Regions from separate parts of the Lysinibacillus sp. JK80 genome, predicted to be linked through region 2. Evidence: riboswitches for the same ligand, from Rfam matches in the RefSeq annotation. Region 2 holds a riboswitch; the other holds the start of a gene.
The links. A riboswitch is a leader RNA that binds a small molecule or an ion and turns the genes downstream of it on or off. The one in region 2 is predicted to bind lysine.

Region 1 (4,223 bases), 1.9 Mb from region 2:
GATAAGGCACGAGCGATGGCCACACGCTGCTTTTGTCCGCCTGAGAGTTGACGGGGCTTGGCATTCACATATTGATCCATGCCAACGATTTTCAAGTATTTAAGCGCCGTTTCTTCTGCTTCTTTTTTCGAACGTTTTAACACTTTGATTTGGCCCACTGTGCAATTACTTATGACATTGTGGTTGTTAAATAAATTGAACTGCTGGAACACCATGCCTAAATGTGTGCGATATTCTTGAATATTGTGCTTTTCATCTAGGATGTCTTCCCCTTTATAAATAATTTGACCGCCACTTGGCGTTTCTAATAAATTTATGCAACGAAGCAATGTGGATTTACCAGAGCCAGAGGAGCCAATTAAACAAACTACCTCCCCTTTTTCCACTTGGAAATTCACATCTTTTAACACTTGGTTACGTCCAAATGATTTACTTAAATGCTCGATTTTAATGACTGCCATTTGTGCGTCCCCCTATACGGCTTCTTTTTGTTCTTTTTGATAGGCATCAGGACCATCTAGACGTTTTTCAACATACAGAAGGATGCGAGATGCGGTAAATGTCATGATGAAATAAAGAACACATGCAACGAAGAATGATTCGAAATAACGGAAGTTGTTACCCGAAATTGATTTTGTTTGGAAGAATAATTCCGTTACTCCAATGACATTTAATACGGCTGTATCTTTAATATTCATGATTAATTGGTTACCTGTCGCTGGTAAAACATTACGCGCTACTTGTGGTAAGACAACATGAAGCATAATTTGGAAGTGATTCATGCCAATTGCTGATGCTGCCTCGTATTGACCATTATCAATGGATACAATACCGCCACGAACAATTTCTGCCATATATGCCCCTGTATTGAGGGAAACGACTAAAATACCTGCTGTAATAAAGTGCATATCGATACCGAATGCGATATCTAATCCGTAGTAGACAACCATAGCTTGTACAATCATTGGTGTACCACGGAAAAATTCAACATAGCATGTTAGTATAAAATTAATGAGCTTTAAGCTATAAAATTTCACACCTTTTTTACGAACTGGAATCGTATGCATAATTCCGATGAAAAATCCGATAAATGCACCAATAATTGTACTAATACTCGAAATCAGTAACGTATAATACGCACCTCGTAAAAACATTTGCCAGTTGTTTTCAATAATTGAAAGTATCCATTCAAGACTCATGATGTTCCTCCTAACAATGTCATCTTGCTCGCTTATTTCTTTTGTGTCCTAGCTCTTTCTACCATTCTATGATTTGTCACGCTAGGACATTATCATTATGTAGAGAGGTTCTCATTTTGATAATGATGAAATGATCATGCACGGACTAATTGCTAGTCCGTGCCATGTCATTATTGTGCTGCGGGTTGTTGAGAAATAGCTTCTTCCATAATCGCTTGACGATCATCTTCTGAAATGCCTTTTAGGATTTCATTGATTTTTTCACGATTTGTATCATCTTTACGTAAGCCTACAGCAATTGAAGTATTTGATAGGTCTGTATCAAAGCCTTCTTCAAATGCTACATATGTGAATTTATCGTTGGCAGCAGAAGCGGAAATGCCCTCTGGACGTTCAGCTACATAGCCATCAATTTTACCTGCTTCTAACGCCACACGCATTGCTGGGAAGCTCTCCATTGCTGTTTGCTTTTCTACGCCTTTAATTTGATCGATAACTGTGTAGTTTGATGTATTTAATTGTGATGTAATTTTAGCACCTGAGAAGTCTTGAATCGATTTTGCGCCTTCATATTTGCTACCTTTTTTAATAACCATAACAAAATCAGAAGTATAATAGTTTTCTGTAAAATCAATTGTTTTCTTGCGTTCTTCTGTTGGTGACATACCTGCAATAATTGCATCAATTTTGTTTGATTGTAGCGCTGGAACTAAACCGTCCCACTCCATTTTAACAATGACTAACTCTTTGCCTAGACCTTCAGCGATTTTCTTTGCCATTTGTACATCATAGCCACCTGCATACTCTGCATTATCCGCAATTTTCACTGCGCCATTTGCATCGTCTTGCTGTGTCCAGTTGAACGGTGGGTAGCCAGCCTCCATTCCAATTCGGAATTCACCGCCACCTTCTTCTTTGTCAGTTCCAGCATCACTTGAACCGCCCTCTTTTTTGTCACTTGTGCCACATGCAGCTAGCACAATTGCCGTCATGATAGAGATCATTACTAACAACCATTTTCTTTTCATGAAAAACTCCCCTTTTCTGTAAAAAAATAAGACAACTGTACTAAAAAAGACCTAAGTTTATTGAACTTAGGTCTTACCTTTTATGACAGTTGCCCAAATCCTCACTATAATTTCCATGTTTCCGAGATAGCACAACCTAGTAAATCTGGAAATCCATTTACTAGGACAGTCCTGCACTTATTCACTGCAGACCCAGTATAAAAGTACGAGCTCCTTTTATACTTCGGCGATATTTCCTTCTTCATTGCGTCTTCGCTTGCTTTTACTCAACAATGAACTAATAAATACCGCGCCTCTACCTCACTGGTAACAATTCGTGAGGTTTGTTTATTTAATTGATATTTAGATACTACTATAAAACTAATATGTTCGTCAAGACGATTTTAACATTTTTCTGACTAATGACAATATTAGGATATTGTGCGTTCTGCTTCCACTTTAAATCGTTGAACTTTTGTTGATATTTCTGAAAATTACAACAAATATTTATTATAGAGTATGTTCTACATATGAGAAAAGTTGCGTTTTTTTCTTTCTTTGCTCCTATAAACGATGTACCATTCGTACTCTTTCAAGCATAGAATCGCTCAATACCTTTCGTCATACAAAAAACCCTGCTGAACATTGTTCGCAGGGTTTAATGGAATTATGAATTTAATAATAAATCTTCAGGATTTTCGATTAATTCTTTAACTGTTTTTAAGAATCCTACAGAATCTTTACCATCGATGATACGGTGATCGTATGAAAGTGCTACATACATCATTGGACGGATTTGAACTTCACCATTTACTGCAACTGGACGGTTTACAATTGAGTGCATACCTAAAATACCAGCTTGTGTACCGTTCATAATTGGTGTTGACATTAATGAACCGAATACACCACCATTTGTGATTGTGAATGATCCACCAGCCATGTCATTTAAGCCTAATTTTTTATCACGAGCTTTTGTCGCTAAGTTAGCAATATCTTTTTCGATTTCTGCAAAGTTTTTGCTATTAGCATCGCGTACAACTGGTACGACTAAACCTTCTTCAGTCGATACAGCAATACCGATATCAAAGAAGTTATTTAAATGAATCTCATCGCCAGAGATTTGAGCGTTTACGTATGGGTATTTTTTCAGTGCTGCAACAACAGCTTTAGTGAAGAATGACATGAAACCAAGTTTGATGTCGTTTGCTTTTACAAACTCTTCTTGTTTACGTTTACGAAGTGCCATGATGTTTGTCATGTCAATTTCGTTGAATGTTGTTAACATTGCTGTTGATTGTTTAACTTCTAATAAACGTTTTGCAATTGTTTGGCGACGACGGCTCATTTTTTCAATTGTTACACGGTCAGAATTAGCTGCTGGTGTGAATACTACTGGGCCACCTGAAGTTGCTACGGATGTAGGTGCTGCTGCTGGTGCTACAGCTGGTGCTGTACCATGAGCTGCTACATCTTGTACACGTACACGTCCTTGTGGATCTACTGGAGATACCGCTGCAAGGTCAATACCTTTTTCACGTGCAAGACGACGTGCTGCTGGAGATGCAACTACACGCTCACCAGAAGTTTCTTCTACTACTGGAGCTGCTGCAACTGGTGCAGGTGCTGCTTGTGGCGCTGCTGGTGCAGGTGCTGCCTCAGTTGGTGCTGCCGCTGCTGGAGCTGCTGCTGCGCCTTCGCCTGCTTCTACTACTGCGATAACTTGACCAACTAGTACAGTATCGCCTTCTTCAGCTAAAATTTGTGTTAATACACCTGCTTCTTCAGAAATGATCTCAGCGTTTACTTTATCTGTTTCAAGTTCAACGATGAATTCACCTTTTTCAACGCGATCGCCCACTTTTTTTACCCACTGTGCGATACTACCTTCTGTAATCGATTCTGCTAATTCAGGGACTTTAATTTCAGCCACTTTCATTTCCTCCTTTGATTAACGTGCATGACGCACATAGAAGGGCTACTGCTTAAGGGCAAGTAGCCCGGTTTCAAAAATTGATAT
Region 2 (4,223 bases):
TATTAGACGTCAACTATTTGTGGATAGAAAATGAGGATAATGATGAGCAGGAGTGGGAGAAAGAAACGCCAAAGGGCTATGAGGAGCAAGCTTTTGTAGGCTATTACTATTATAGTTATATGCTTTTACAAGAGGCTGTTCCTATTTTTTCTACTATAACAGCTCATAATAATGAAGCATCAGAATGCCTTGCTGAATTGCTAACATTACTCCGCAATCCGACAATTAAGTAATGTGTAAACACTATATAGAAATAGAGCAGATGGAGGAATCTAATCCACCTGCTTTATTTAATTTTAATGCACATATTCATCCTTAGAGGCTCTCATTGAGCAAAAGAAGAGTAACATTGCTACAACGACAAAGAGCCATCCCGCAATATTCCAGCCGCCAAATAAATCATGCAAGTAGCCAAAAAGAATAGGACCAATTGCGGCAAATAAATAACCCAAAGATTGCGCAAAGCCTGATAAATCTGCTGCTTCAAATGCAGTACGAGTACGGAGAGTGAAGAACATCATTGCTAGGGCGAATGAAGAACCACCTGCTAACCCTAGAAGAACCATCCACAGTACCCCAAGACTTGTCCATTCCATGACAACCCCAACAAAGCCTACTAAATAGAAGGATGTAAACATCAATACAAGTGGGCGTTGAGAAGTCATTTTACCAGCAATAATAGGCACTGCTAAGGCCATTGGTACTTGTGAGAATTGCATGATTGAAAACATCCAGCCAGCTTTATCAGGTGCTAAACCTTGAGCAATATAGATCTCAGGTATCCAAGCTGCTGTTGTGTAGAATAATAAAGACTGTAAACCCATTGCCCCTGTGACAGCCCAAGTAACAGGTGATTTCCATAAAGGTGTACTGGTCTTCTTAGATGTAGTAACTGGTTCTGGTTTATTTGATTTTAGTTGAGGTATCCAAATTAAGATTGTAATTAGAACGAGTATGAGTGCAATGGAAAGTGCACCTTGCCAGCCTAACGATGAATTAGCTATCGGATAGCTAATACCAGCACCAAGGCCAGCAGTAAAATTCATGGACATGGTGAAAAAGGCCATTAATAAACCCACATGATAGGGAAATTTCAACTTCAATAATCCTGGAATTAGTACATTTCCAAAAGAAATGGCTACGCCAATTAGCACAGTACCCAATAGAAGTAATTCTGTAGTACCAAGTGAACGTAGGACAATTCCTAAAGCCAAGAGAAAAGTGGATAAAAATAATGTTAGCTCAAGCCCTAGTTTGCGTGCTACAACTGGTGCAAATGGAGATATAACAGCAAAAGCCAGCAATGGTATCGTTGTTAGAAAGCCTGCCAAAACATTAGATATTCCAAGATCTTCACGGATAAAGGATATAATTGGGCCAACAACAGTTAGTGGCATTCGTAATGTAGAGGCTATAAAGATAACTCCAAAGACTAAAAGTAAGGTTGTTCCTTTCCAGCTAATTTTTTTACTTGGAAAACTAGTGGAATGATCATTTGTAGTCAAAATAAAATCCCCCCTAATAATAACCATTCTAATTGAACTACTATAACACTTTATCACACTATTAAAAATAGTAGAAGATTCATAAAATACAGAACATTTGTTGTTGTATTGAAATGTCTATGGTCTTATGTTAGTATAATAAACATCATAAATTTAATAATTATATGCCTCATGTTTGTATTGAGGTAGAGGTCGCGATATTTATAAGTATGCTAATTGAAATGACAAGCATTGATGAAATTAGTTGAAAGGAAATATTGCCGAAGTGTGAGGGGACTTGAAAACCTCATGCTGGGGCTGTCTCCGAAAGGAACAGAACTGTCACGTTTGCACAACGTGTTGAGCTATCATGTAGGAAAAACTGAGGATTAATGTAGCCATCACAGTGTATATGTGATGGCATTTTTTTGCCTCATAAATAGGAAGGAAGCTATATCGTGAGTGAAATAAAAGTAAATCAGCTCGGACATAAAGCACCGAAGCTGAAAAAAGAATTAAAAAGCCGTCATATTACAATGATTTCTTTAGGCGGTACAATTGGTACGGGACTATTTTTAGCCAGTGGAGGAGCAATTGCTCAGGCAGGTCCTGGAGGAGCATTGCTTGCCTATGCTTTAATTGGTATTATGGTGTATTTTTTAATGACAAGCTTAGGGGAAATGGCTGCCTATATGCCATCCTCAGGTTCATTTAGTACGTATGCAACCAAATTTGTAGATCCTGCTTTGGGCTTTGCATTAGGCTGGAACTACTGGTATAACTGGGCAATCACCATTGCTGCCGAAATTGCTGCTGTGTCATTAATTATGAAATATTGGTTCCCAGATAGCTCATCAGCACTTTGGACAGTATTATTTATTGCTGTTGTATTGACGTTTAATTTACTATCCGTAAAAAGTTATGGTGAAAGTGAATATTGGTTTGCCATGATTAAAGTAGCAACGGTTATTGTTTTTATTATCATTAGCTTACTAATGATTTTTGGTATTTTAGGTGGGCAGGCTCCTGTAGGTTTCACTAATTTCTTTGTTAGTGATGGGCCATTCCATGGTGGCTTCCTTGCTACATTTGGTATTTTCCTAGCTGCAGGATTTTCATTCCAAGGAACAGAATTACTAGGAATTACAGCTGGTGAAACAGATGATCCTGGTAAAAATATTCCGAAGGCTGTTAAATCTGTATTTTGGCGTATTCTTTTGTTTTATATTTTAGCGATTGGTGCAATTGGGATGTTAATTCCATTTACAGACGAACGTTTATTATCAGAAGATATCGCAGTATCACCGTTTACACTAGTGTTTGACCGCCTAGGTATTGCCTTTGCTGCTTCATTAATGAATGCCATTATTTTAACGGCTATGCTGTCAGCAGGAAATTCAGGACTATATGCATCTTCTCGTATGTTATGGCAATTAGCAGTGGATGGACATGCACCTAAATTTTTTGCAAAGCTAAGTCGTAGAGGTATTCCGATTTATGCACTTATGGCAACATTAGCTGTAGGCTGTTTAGCATTTTTGGCATCCTTCTTTGGCGATGGAGTGGTTTATATCTGGTTATTAAATGCTTCTGGAATGTCTGGGTTTATTGCATGGCTAGGTATTGCGTTTAGTCATTATCGTTTCCGCCGAGCGTTTGATGCACAGGGCTTAGATCCAAAGTTATTACCTTATAAAGCCAAATTATTTCCGTTTGGACCATTATTTGCTTTTACAGTTTGTATGATTGTAGTCATTGGACAAAATTATACAGCCTTTACAGGCGATAAGATTGATTGGTACGGTATCCTTGTTTCGTATATTGGGATTCCATTATTTTTAGCATTATGGTTTGGCTATAAAATAAAGCACAAAACAAAAATGCTTCCACTTAAAGATTGTGATTTAAAAGTTGAAGATTAGATAATAGAGCTGTTCTATAAACCAAAGAGTGATGGTTTATGGAGCAGCTCTTTTTTCAACACTCATAAACAAATCACTAATCAAACATCATAAATATGGTAATGTAATATACATATGGAAATTGGGTTTTGATAGGAGAGGTGCATCATAGTGCAAAAGCATATTTTACTTGTAGAAGACGATGAAGCCATTCGTGAAATGGTTTCTAATTACTTAACGATGGAAGGTTTCCATGTCACAACAGTGACTAATGGCGAAGAGGCATTACAAAATTGTTTGCAAAAAACCTTTGACTTAGTCATCTTAGATATTATGATTCCTAAATTAAATGGATTGGAAGTATTAAAGATTATTAGAGAGCAGGCAGCACTTCCTATCATTATTATGTCTGCAAAAGACAGTGATGTTGATAAAGCATTGGGCTTAGGATTAGGGGCAGATGATTATATTGCTAAACCCTTTTCTATGCTGGAATTTTCAGCACGTGTAAAGGCTGTTATCAGAAGAGCTACGAAATACTCTAGTCAAGCTGAACAAAAGCAAGAGGTCCTAGAAATTGATAATTTAAAGATAGATATTGTTAATTTTTCAATAACAAAGAGCGGACAAGAGATAAAGCTGACATCAAAGGAATTTTCCATTTTAAAATTGTTTGTGACAAATCGCCACAGAGTTTTTACCAAAGAGCAAATTTATCAGACGATATGGAAAGATGCCTATTACGGAGATGAAAATATTATAAATGTACATATCAGAAGACTACGTGAAAAAATAGAAGATGATCCGTCACATCCTCAATATATTAAAACCCTATGGG

Region 1: linked by a shared signal. The riboswitch ahead of HXV90_RS04615 (transporter substrate-binding domain-containing protein) and the one ahead of HXV90_RS14175 (amino acid permease) in region 2 are both predicted to bind lysine.

Annotation. Positions count from the first base shown of each region.
Region 1 is NZ_CP058997.1:888,049-892,271, forward strand. Features, by position in the region: gene HXV90_RS04605 (amino acid ABC transporter ATP-binding protein) at 1-461, opposite strand, end outside; gene HXV90_RS04610 (amino acid ABC transporter permease) at 474-1,199, opposite strand; gene HXV90_RS04615 (transporter substrate-binding domain-containing protein) at 1,370-2,227, opposite strand; lysine riboswitch at 2,347-2,533, opposite strand; gene odhB (2-oxoglutarate dehydrogenase complex dihydrolipoyllysine-residue succinyltransferase) at 2,874-4,136, opposite strand.
Region 2 is NZ_CP058997.1:2,823,184-2,827,406, reverse strand. Features, by position in the region: gene HXV90_RS14185 (hypothetical protein) at 1-233, shown strand, start outside; gene HXV90_RS14180 (CynX/NimT family MFS transporter) at 297-1,505, opposite strand; lysine riboswitch at 1,684-1,860, shown strand; gene HXV90_RS14175 (amino acid permease) at 1,943-3,406, shown strand; gene HXV90_RS14170 (response regulator transcription factor) at 3,557-4,223, shown strand, end outside.